3 regions of the Streptomyces sp. NPDC057253 genome follow, and region 3 is predicted to be linked to each of the others. Evidence: riboswitches for the same ligand, from Rfam matches in the RefSeq annotation. Region 3 holds a riboswitch; each other region holds the start of a gene.
The links. Region 3 has a riboswitch for cobalamin ahead of ACFULQ_RS34215 (ribonucleoside-diphosphate reductase subunit alpha). Riboswitches for the same ligand answer to the same signal wherever they lie in the genome.
Positions count from the first base shown of each region.

Region 1 (3,666 bases), on a different contig from region 3:
GGTCGGTCAACTCCCCGCCGATGAACAGCTGTCCGTGTTCCACGAGCTCGGCCATGGCGAACGCCTCCCAGGGGCGGCTTGCTGACGATCCATCAGATAACCGGATACGGAACTGATACCAGTTCCACTCGGAGGAGTCCACGGCCCGCACGCCACGGCTGTTGGTGACCTCAGGCTACCGTCGAAACCCGTTCTAGTTATGATGGCCGGAACGCGGTGATTGGGGAGCTCATGGCGCAGGTGTACGACCATGGTGGCGGCGTCCGGTCCGTTCAGGTGCCCATCCCCGACAACCCCCTCGGCCACACGCTCGTGTACGTCGTCGAGACCGACCGGGGTCCGGTGCTGGTGGACACCGGGTGGGACGACCCGGCCTCCTGGGACACCCTCGCCGAGGGACTGACCGCGTGCGGGACCGGCGTCGGCGAGATCCACGGTGTGGTCATCACCCACCACCACCCCGATCACCACGGTCTGTCCGAACAGGTCCGGGAGGCCTCCGGCGCCTGGATCGCCATGCACGCGGCGGACTCCGCGATCGTGCGGCGCACCCGGGAGACCCGGGCCGAGCGCTGGTTCACCTATATGACGGCCAAGTTGGAGGCGGCGGGCGCCCCGGAGGAGCACGTGGCGCCTCTGCGCACCGCCCGCCGACGCCAACTCCCGGGCTTCTCGCCCGCGTTGCCCGACCGCGAGATCGTCCCCGGTGAGCTCCTGGACCTCCCCGGCCGCAGACTCCGCGCGATCTGGACCCCGGGACACACCCCCGGCCATGTCTGTCTGCACCTGGAGGAGGAGCACCCGGCTCACCTGCCGGGCCGCGGACGTCTGTTCTCCGGCGACCATCTGCTGCCCGAGATCACCCCGCACATCGGCCTGTACGAGGACCCCGACGACGCCACCGTGACCGACCCGCTGGGCGACTACCTCGACTCCCTGGAGCGGATCGGCCGCCTCGCGCCCGCCGAGGTCCTCCCCGCCCACCAGCACGTCTTCACCGACGCCGAGGCGCGCGTACGGGAGTTGCTCGCCCACCACGAGGAACGCCTCACCGACCTGCGCTCCCTCCTCGCCGAGCCCCTCACCCCCTGGCAGCTCGCCGAGCGCATGGAGTGGAACCGGCCCTGGGACCAGATCCCCTACGGCTCACGGAACATCGCGGTCTCCGAGGCCGAGGCGCATCTGCGGCGGCTGGTGAAGCTGGGGCGGGCGGAGGCGGTGACGGGGAGCGATCCGGTGACGTACGTGGCGGTCTGAGCACACCGGCTCCGGCTCCGCACAGGCTGATCAACGGAGGCAGCTCCGCACAGGCGCCCCTCAGCCGCTTCCCTACGGGCGAGTACAGTAGCCGGGTCGTCATCACACCCGTACGGGGGAAAGCCGGTGCAATTCCGGCGCTGACCCGCAACCGTAACCCGCCCCCACAGGCGGTGAGCCGGACTGCCCCGCACGGCCAGTGACCGGCTCGCGCGCACCGGCAACCGGCCGATGCGCGGCACCGTCGAGGTATACGGAGCCGAGCCGCCCGGGGGGGTCCTCCCGTGCTGCCCGGTTCCCCGCAGGGAGAAGGGCATCCGCCGATCATGAACGTCCGCCGCAGCGCCGCGGTCCTGGCCGCCGCCGTCGTGATCGGGGGTACGGCCACGCCCGCCGTCGCCGCATCGCCGTCCCCGAAGCCGTCCCTGCCCTCGGGGCTCTACGGCAGCGGCGACCCCACGTACGACGGGGTCTGGCGGCAGTCCTACGCGCTGATCGCCCTGCACCGGGTCCACGAAAACCCTCCCGCCGCGGCCGTCGAGTGGCTGGCCGGACAGCAGTGTGCGAACGGGGCGTTCCCGGCGTTCCGCGCGAACCCGGCCAAGGCCTGCGACGCCAAGCTGATGGTCGACACCAACAGCACCGCGGCCGCCGCCCAGGCCCTCTCCGCGGTCGGCGGGCACGACAGCGCGGTCACCGAGGCGGTGGCCTGGCTGAAGTCCGTCCAGAACAAGGACGGCGGCTGGGGCTACGCGCCCGGCGGGGCCAGCGACGCCAACTCGACGTCCGTGGTGATCGGCGCGCTCCACACGCAGGACCTCTCCGTCCCGGAGGTCCGCGTCGGCACGAAGTCGCCTTACGACGCCCTGCTGAAGCTGTCCCTGCCGTGTGCGGACGGGGGCGCCTTCGCCTACCAGCCGGACAAGAAGGGCGAGCTCAGGGCCAACGCGGACGCGACGGCGGCGGCGGTCGTCGCCGCGTCGGGGAGGGACCTGCTGACGGCGAAGCCCGACATCCGGGGTGAGCTCACCTGCGCCGACGCGCCGGACCTCACCCGGACGCGGGCCGCGACCAACGGAGCCGCCTATCTCGCCGCGGCCGTCGCGAAGGACGGCTACCTGAAGTCCGCTCTCCCCGGCGCCGAGAATCAGCCCGACTACGGCAACACGGCGGACGCGGTCGTCGCACTCGCCGTGCAGGGCGGTACCGGGGCCGCGCGCAAGCCCCTGGAGTGGCTGAAGCGGAACTCCGCGAAGTGGGCCGAGCAGAACGGCCCGGCGGCCTGGGCCCAGCTGATCCTCGCCGCCGAGGCGACCGGCACCGACCCGCGCGACTTCGGCGGCACGGACCTGGTGGAGCGGCTGACCGCGACCGGACCGACGCCGGTCAGCGCGTCCCAGGACGACTCCGGTACGTCCGTGTGGTGGATGGTCGGCGCGGGCCTCGCCGCCGGTGCGGGCATCGGCTTCCTCCTCAGCGCCCGCAACAAGAGGAAGCAGCCGTGATCCGCCGGGCGGCCCTCCTCGGCGTCCTCGCCGGGCTGCTCCTCGCCGTCGCGGGCCCGGCCCACGCCACCGGCTACCGCTACTGGTCCTTCTGGGACCGCACCGGCACGACCTGGACGTACGCCACGCAGGGCCCCTCGACCGCGGTCCCCTCGGACGGCGACGTCCAGGGCTTCCGCTTCGCGGTGAGCGAGGACTCGGCGGACGCGAGCAGGCCCCGCGGGTCGGCGTCGTTCACGGCGATCTGCGCGCGCACGCCGGCCCAGGAGGGCCGAAAGCGCGTGGCCCTGGTCATCGACTTCGGTACGGCCGCGGACGCGCCCTCCGGTGAGCAGCCCCCGGCGCAGCGCGGCGCGTGCGCGGTGGTGCCCCGCGACGCGACGACCGCGGAGGCCCTGGCGACGGTCGCGAAGCCGCTCCGCTACAACACGAACGCCCTGCTCTGCGCGATCTCGGGGTACCCCCGGACGGGTTGCGGTGAGGCGGTGACAGGGTCGAAGAAGGCGGCACCCGCCGAGAAGAAGCACGACGACGGCCCGTCGCTGGGCCTGTGGGCGGGAGCGGCGGCCGTAGTGGCACTGGCCGCCGCAGCGACCTGGCAGGCGAGGCGCCGCCGCGATGCGTAGCGAGGCCGGACACCCGACGGACGGCACCGACACCGGCACAGGTCCCGGCACCGGCACCGGCACTGACCCCGACACCGGCACCCGACCTGCCCCGCCGGCCCCCCGCCCGGCGTCCCTGCACCCCGGTGCCTGGTGGCTCTGGGCTCTCGGTCTCGGTGTCGCGGCCACCCGGACCGGCAACCCGCTGCTCCTCGCGCTCCTCGTCGCCGTCTCCGCCCACGTGGTGGCCACGTGCCGCCGGCCCTCCCCCTGGTCCCGGTCCTACGCCGCCTTCCTCA
Region 1 is NZ_JBHUXV010000055.1:14,486-18,151, reverse strand. It holds gene ACFULQ_RS27285 (aldehyde dehydrogenase) at 1-55, opposite strand, end outside; gene ACFULQ_RS27280 (MBL fold metallo-hydrolase) at 232-1,257, shown strand; cobalamin riboswitch at 1,334-1,463, shown strand; gene ACFULQ_RS27275 (prenyltransferase/squalene oxidase repeat-containing protein) at 1,584-2,762, shown strand; gene ACFULQ_RS27270 (SCO2322 family protein) at 2,759-3,388, shown strand; gene ACFULQ_RS27265 (energy-coupling factor transporter transmembrane component T) at 3,381-3,666, shown strand, end outside.
Region 1: another riboswitch for cobalamin. It lies ahead of ACFULQ_RS27275 (prenyltransferase/squalene oxidase repeat-containing protein); the one in region 3 lies ahead of ACFULQ_RS34215 (ribonucleoside-diphosphate reductase subunit alpha).

Region 2 (3,666 bases), on a different contig from region 3:
GTGAGCGCCTGGGTCTCGGACTGACGGTGTTCCTGTCCCTCAAGGTCGAGCACTCGCGCACCACGGCCCAGGTGGTCGAGGAGGCGCTGAAGTCGATCGACCACGTGGTCGCCTGCCATGTGGTCTCCGGCGACGCCGACTTCTTCGTCGAACTCGCCGTGCCCGACCTGCGCACCTTCGAAAAGGTGCTCACCGACCAGATCCTGGCCATCGGTCCCGTCCGCGACGCCCGCAGCACCTTCTGCATCCGCACCGTCGTCGACCGCGGCCCGCTGCCCCTCACCTCCTGGCCCAAAAAATCGAACACATGATTGAATTCGGGCATGCGATCGTTCCCCGACGACCTCGCCCGGGCACAGCGGGAGTGGAGCGCCACGTACCGGCGGCTCGCCGACCACCCCGACCGCACCGAGCTGCGCCGACGCCTGCACCGGCTGTCGACCGAGACGTACTTCCATCCCCACTGGGAGCGGCGGCGGCCCCGCCCGGCCGAGTGGTGGGCACTCCGTGACCTCGGCCGGTCGGCCGGCTCCGAGGACCAGACCGGCCGGCTCGACCGATGACGGACCGAAGTGCGGGACCGTACACCGCGGACGATCCTGAAGACATGTCCGGCCCGATCCGAGTGATCGTCCACCCGCCCTCCCCCACGGGCGGCCGCCGCGTACGCGTGGACGGCGAGATCCTGGGCCTCGCCCACAACCTGACCGACGTGGCCGAGTTCCTCCGCCGAGCGGGCCTGGAGATCGACGCGGCGGAGGTGGCGGAGTCGACCTGGATCGACTGGCGCGGGGTGGGACCGGACCGGTGGGGGCCGGAGGAGTGAGGCGAAAGCCGCCCCGGCTGCCGGGGCGCGGTCCACGTGGGCCGGTCCGCTCGCCCACCCGGACGCCGCGTCGGCACGCACCGCCGCAATCGCCACCGCCATCACCCCGTGAGCGGGGCTCTTCAGCCCTACCAGGACCAGGACAGGGCTAGGACACCTGCTTCAGCAGCCCCCGTACCGCCTCGTCCACCACCCGGTACCGCACCACACGCCCCTCCTTCTCTCCCGCCACGACCCCGGCCGCGCGCAGCAGCCGTAGCGCCTGGGACACGGCCGGGTCGTTCATGCCCGTCGCGATCGCGAGGTCGGAGACCGCGAGCGGGCCGGTGCGGTGCAGGGCGAGGAGGAGGGAGAGGCGGTTGGGGTCGGCGAGGAGGGCGAAGCGGTCGGACCAGGTGCGCACGTCCCCCGGGTCGCCGATCGCGGCTATGGCGTCGCACACCCGGTGTCCGTCGATGGTGCGGCGATCGGCTCGGTCGGCCGGGACGAGGTGCATGGGCTCATCCTCGCAGGCGACCGTATGTGATCTTCCATACCTGCGCAGGTGCGCAGCTATGCAGGGGAGGCCGGCACCCCCTACGGTGAGCGGGCCGTGGTGCTCGGGAAGCCGGTGACGACCCCTCAAGGTCCAGACCGGCGCGGCCCTCGCCACTGTGATCGGGAAGTGTCCGTGCCGTCGAAGCCACTGGTCGTACGACTGGGAAGGCAGGCGCTGACACGCAGGACCCGTAAGCCAGGAGACCGGCCACGGCACGTCAGGAACTGATCCACGAGGTGTTGGAGCTGACCGTATGACCGAGCCTGCCCTGTCCAGGGCCACGAACCCTGCCACGGGGGCCGGTGCCGATGTCGGCGCCCCAACTGGTTTCCGCTGGCGGCGTGAGGACACCGTCAAGACCGTCGGACTGCTGGCGACGATCGCCGCCCTGCACGTCGTCGCCTTCGGCATCCTCTTCCTGCTCGTCGTCCCCGCCCACTACGAGGTCGGCACCAAGGCCTTCGGCGTCGGACTCGGCATCACCGCCTACACCCTCGGCATGCGGCACGCCTTCGACGCCGACCACATCGCCGCGATCGACAACACCACCCGCAAGCTGATGGCCGACGGCAAGCGGCCGGTGTCGGTGGGGTTCTGGTTCGCCCTCGGACACTCCAGCGTCGTCGTCCTGCTCGCCGCGCTCATCGCCGGCGGCACCCAGCTCGCCGGCAAGGTCATGAACGAGGGCTCCAGCACCCACCAGGTGCTCGGATTCCTCGGTACGACCATCTCCGGCACCTTCCTCTACCTCATCGCCGCCCTCAACCTGGTCGCCCTGATCGGCATCCTGAAGGTCTTCCGGGCGATGCGGGCGGGGTCCTACGACGAGAAGGAGCTGGAGCAGCACCTGGATTCCCGGGGCTTCATGAACCGGATCCTCGGACGCCTCACCAAGTCCGTCACCCGCCCCGGGCAGATGTTCCCGCTGGGCTTCCTGTTCGGGCTCGGCTTCGACACGGCCACCGAGGTCACGCTGATGGTGATGGCCGGGTCGGGCGCGGCCGCCGGACTGCCCTGGTACGCGATCCTGTGCCTGCCCCTCCTCTTCGCCGCCGGCATGAGCCTGTTCGACACCCTCGACGGCACCTTCATGAACTTCGCCTACCAGTGGGCCTTCTCCAACCCGGTGCGCAAGGTGTTCTACAACCTCGCCATCACCGGACTGTCCATCGCGGTCGCCTTCTTCATCGGCACGATCGAGCTCGTCGGCGTCCTGCACGACAAGTTCGCCCTCACCGACGCCCTCACCACCTGGATCGCCGAGATCGACCTCGACAACGTCGGTTACGTCATCGTCGGCCTGTTCGTGGTGGTGTGGGCGGCGGCGATCGCCTACTGGCGGCTGGCCAAGGTGGAGCAGCGGTGGGGCATCAGCAGTTCCTGAGGGACCAGATCGGGCGCCCGTTGCAGGAGTTGCTGCTGTCGCGGTAGGAGCCGGCGCCGACCCAGTTCTCGGCTTGAACGGAACCCAACCCTTTCAAACGTTTCAAGCGGAGCCCGTCCCTTCGAGCAGCGCCCGCCCCGCCGGGGTGACGGTGTGCACGACATGTCTGCCGCGGCGCACGCTCAGCAGCAGCCCGGCCCGGCGCAGCACCGCCGTGTGCTGGCTCGCGGCCGCCCCGGAGATCCCGAGCCGCCGGGCGAGCTCACCGGTCGTACGGCCGGTCTCGGCGTCCTCGAGGATCGCCGCGCGGGTCCGGCCGATGAGCGCGGCGAGGCCGGCGCCGGACACGGGGCGGCCGGGTGGCCGGACCCAGCCGAGGGCGGGCTGGATGGGGTAGACGAGGACCGGCGGCAGCTCGGGGGCGGCCACCGTGACCGGTCTGCGCAGGCAGAACAGGGAAGGCTGGAGCAGCAACCCCCTTCCACCGAGACGGAGTTCGCGCTTGACGGGATAGTCGGCCTCCAGCACCGGCGGCCGCCAGCGCAGCACGGGACCGAAGCTCGCCAGCAGCCCGTCCGTGCCGCCGTCCAGCACCTCGCGGGCCCGGACGGCCCGGTCGGCGTCCACCTGGGCCCGGATGTGCGGCCAGAACGGGGCGAGCGCGTGCCGGTGGTAGCCGTGCAGGGCGGCGCCCAGGCGGCGCAGCGCCGGGGGTTCGCCGTCGGCCAGGGCGCGGGCCTCGGACGGCAGCGGGCGGGTGCGGCGCGGGGAGGCGGCGAACGCGGTCAGGTCCCTGCGCAGCGCGGTGCGGGGCGTGCGCAGCACGGTGTCGACGGCGTCCTCCAGGTCGTGGCGGCCGTCGAGGTGGGGGGTGAGGAAGTCCGGTGTGTAGCCGCGCGCCGGCAGCAGCGCGGCGAG
Region 2 is NZ_JBHUXV010000107.1:16,736-20,401, forward strand. It holds gene ACFULQ_RS38085 (Lrp/AsnC family transcriptional regulator) at 1-311, shown strand, start outside; gene ACFULQ_RS38090 (hypothetical protein) at 324-563, shown strand; gene ACFULQ_RS38095 (hypothetical protein) at 608-826, shown strand; gene ACFULQ_RS38100 (metalloregulator ArsR/SmtB family transcription factor) at 975-1,322, opposite strand; cobalamin riboswitch at 1,403-1,591, shown strand; gene ACFULQ_RS38105 (HoxN/HupN/NixA family nickel/cobalt transporter) at 1,618-2,748, shown strand; gene ACFULQ_RS38110 (ArsR/SmtB family transcription factor) at 2,851-3,666, opposite strand, start outside.
Region 2: another riboswitch for cobalamin. It lies ahead of ACFULQ_RS38105 (HoxN/HupN/NixA family nickel/cobalt transporter); the one in region 3 lies ahead of ACFULQ_RS34215 (ribonucleoside-diphosphate reductase subunit alpha).

Region 3 (3,666 bases):
CTCGTCGCCGGGCGCGAGCGCAGGTAGTACGTCGTCTTGAGCCCGGACTTCCAGGCGTACGCGTACATCGAGGAGAGCTTGCCGATGGTCGGCGTCTCCAGGAACAGGTTCAGGGACTGCGACTGGTCGAGGAACGGGGTCCGCGCCGCCGCCATGTCGATCAGCGCGCGCTGCGGGATCTCCCATGCCGTGCGGTACAACGCCCGTACGTCCGCGGGGATCCACGCGAAGTCCTGCACCGAGCCGTTCGCGTCGCGCAGCGCCTCACGGGTGCGGGCGTCCCAGACGCCGAGCTCCTTGAGCTCCCGCACCAGGTACGAGTTGACCTGGAGGAACTCCCCGGACAGCGTCTCGCGCTTGAACAGGTTGGAGACCTGCGGCTCGATGCACTCGTACACCCCGGCGATCGAGGCAATGGTCGCGGTGGGCGCGATGGCGAGCAGCAGGGAGTTGCGCAGACCGGTGGTGGCGATGCGCTCACGCAGTGCGGCCCAGCGCTCGGGCCAGTTCGACGTGACGTCGTAGTGGTCGGGGTGCAGCACGCCCCGCGCGGTACGGGTCTTCTCCCATGCCGGAAGCGGACCGTTGCGCTCGGCGAGGTCGGCGGAGGCCTCGTAGGCGGCGAGCATGATGCGCTCGGCGATCCGCGTGGAGAGGGCCTTGGCCTCCGGCGAGTCGAAGGGCAGCCGCAGCTTGAAGAAGACGTCCTGGAGGCCCATCGCGCCAAGGCCCACCGGCCGCCACTTGGCGTTGGACCGCCCGGCCTGCTCGGTCGGGTAGAAGTTGATGTCGACGACCCGGTCCAGGAAGGTGACGGCGGTGCGGACGGTGGCGTCCAGCCGCTCCCAGTCGAGGTCGCCCGCCGCCGGGTCGACGAACGCGCCGAGGTTCACCGAGCCCAGGTTGCAGACCGCCGTCTCCCCGTCGTCGGTGACCTCCAGGATCTCCGTGCAGAGGTTGGAGGAGTGGACCGTGTGCCCGGGCAGGGCCGTCTGGTTGGCGGTGCGGTTGGCGGCGTCCTTGAAGGTCATCCAGCCGTTGCCGGTCTGCGCGAGGGTGCGCATCATGCGGCCGTACAGGTCCCGGGCGGGGATGGTCTTGCGGGCGAGGCCCCGCTCCTCGGCCTTCCGGTAGGCCGCGTCGAACCCCTCGCCCCACAGGTCGACCAGTTCGGGCACATCGGCGGGCGAGAAGAGGGACCACTCGGCGTCCGCGTTCACCCGCCGCATGAACTCGTCCGGGATCCAGTGCGCGAGGTTCAGGTTGTGCGTACGGCGGGCGTCCTCACCGGTGTTGTCCCTGAGCTCCAGGAACTCCTCGATGTCGGAGTGCCAGGTCTCCAGGTAGACCGCGGCGGCACCTTTGCGCCGGCCGCCCTGGTTCACGGCGGCCACGCTCGCGTCCAGCGTCTTCAGGAACGGGACGATGCCGTTGGAGTGCCCGTTGGTGCCGCGGATCAGCGAACCGCGGCTGCGGACGCGGGAGTACGCGATGCCGATGCCGCCCGCGTGCTTGGAGAGCCGGGCCACCTGGTGGTAGCGGTCGTAGATGGAGTCCAGCTCGTCCATCGGGGAGTCGAGGAGGTAGCAGGACGACATCTGGGGGTGCCGGGTGCCGGAGTTGAAGAGGGTGGGGGAGGAGGGGAGGTAGTCGAGTCGGCTCATGAGCCCGTAGAGCGCGGCGACCTCGTCGAGAGCCCGCCTGGTGTCGTCCTCGGCGAGACCGGCGGCGACCCGGAGCATGAAGTGCTGGGGCGTCTCGATGACCTTGCGGGTGATCGGGTGCCGGAGCAGGTAGCGGCTGTGCAGGGTGCGCAGGCCGAAGTAGCCGAAGCGGTCGTCCCCCTGAGGGTCGATGAGCGAGTCCAGGCGGTCGGCGTGGATGCGTACGAACTCGGCCGTACGGTCGGCGATCAGACCCTCGCGGTGCCCGACCGCGACGGATCGGGTGAACGAGGTGACGCCCTGCGAGGCGGCCTCGGCGGCGATGGAGATCGTCAGCAGCCGGGCGGCCAGCCTGCTGTAGGCGGGGTCCTCGGAGATGAGCCCGGCCGCGGCCTCGGTGGCCAGCTCCCGCAACTCCGACTCGTCGGCCCGGGCGGACCGGCCGCGGAGCGCGGCGGCGGCGACCCGGCCGGGGTCCGCGTCGGGAAGGTCGGCGGTCAGCTCGGTCAGGGTCCGCAGCAGCGCGGCACCGGGGCCGTCGTTCTCCTGCTCGGTCCGCTCGATCGCTGCTGAAGCCGGGTCGGCTGGCGCGATGGTCACGTGGGGCTCTCCCTCGCTGGCACGGGGGCCTTGCGGAGGGCAGGGGGCAGCACACGAGCGCGCACGGCGTCGCGTCCACCGGCCCATTCCACGAGGCCCGGACGTCATGACACCCGGGCCACGGTGGCCGGATGTGCTGTCGGCAGGTCCTCGGACTTACCCTCATATGCGCTTGTGCGCGCATGAGTACACCGTTGCGGGACAGTTCCGGATTCGCACCGGATTCCCCTGCGGCGACAGCGAGCATGAGCATACATCTTGTGCCGGGTGGTGGAAGCAGGCCCATATGTTGTGTCGCGGCGACTTCAGAGCGTCAACTGGTAGGTGAGGAGGGTGAAGTCGTCGCCGGGGACCGGCCGCCAGTCGCGCTCGGGGGCTCGGGTGAAGCCGAAGCGCTCGTAGAGGCGGTGGGCGGTGTGCATGGTGGGCTGGGTGCACAGGACCAGGCCGGTGAGGCTGCCTGCGGCGCTCGCGCGGTCGATGCAGGCCTGGACGAGGGCTTGTCCCACGCCTTGGCCGCGGGCCTCGTGGGACACAGCGAGCATGCGGATCTCGGCCTCTCCGGGGCGGGCCAGCTCCGCCATGGGGCCGGGGGAGGGGACGTAGGTGACTCCGCCGAGGATGCGGTCGTCCGCCGTGGCCACCAGGACGTCGGCTTCCGCGGCCCGCTTGGCCACGTTCTTGAGTTCCTGGAAGTACCAGTCGGCGTCGTCGCCGAACGCGAGGAGGCCGTCGTTCAGGTAGGCCCTTGCCGTGATGTCGCCGAGGGTTTCGTAGTCGGTGGGTTCTGCGGGGCGGATCAGGATGGTCATGCGGGTGAGTGTGCACGAAAGCGGGCCACCGAGGAGGGTTGCTCTCGGTGGCCCGCTGCCGGGTGTGTGGGGTTGCTCGCGTCCACGCGGCGGAGCCGCACATCGAAACAGCCCCGCGCCCCTGAGGAGTCAGTGCGAGGTTCCTGCGGTAGCGGGCGGAAGCTCCACCTCCACCCCCGGGTCGCCCGCGTCCGCCGTGTAGTCCTCCGGGCTGGTCTCGTCGATGCCGTCGGGGGCCTTCGCCGCCTTCAGGACGAAGGTCAGGACCACCGTGACGACGACGTTGAGGACGAACGCCGTCAGGCCGATGTAGCCGATCTCGCCGATGCCCGGGATCTCCTTCGCCGAGCCGCCGAAGTGCTTCTGGGTCGGGGAGGCGACGCCGTACGCGGCGACCGTGCCGTAGATCATGCCGACCGCCCAGCCGGCGAGCAGCGCCCAGCGGTGGAACCAGCGGGTGAACAGGCCGCCGACCAGGGCCGGGAAGGTCTGGAGGATCCAGATGCCGCCCAGGAGCTGGAAGTTGATGGCGACCGTCTTGTCCATCGTCAGGACGAAGACCAGCGCGCCGACCTTCACCAGGAGCGAGA
Region 3 is NZ_JBHUXV010000084.1:29,450-33,115, forward strand. It holds gene ACFULQ_RS34215 (ribonucleoside-diphosphate reductase subunit alpha) at 1-2,264, opposite strand, end outside; cobalamin riboswitch at 2,388-2,524, opposite strand; gene ACFULQ_RS34220 (GNAT family N-acetyltransferase) at 2,570-3,076, opposite strand; gene mctP (monocarboxylate uptake permease MctP) at 3,206-3,666, opposite strand, start outside.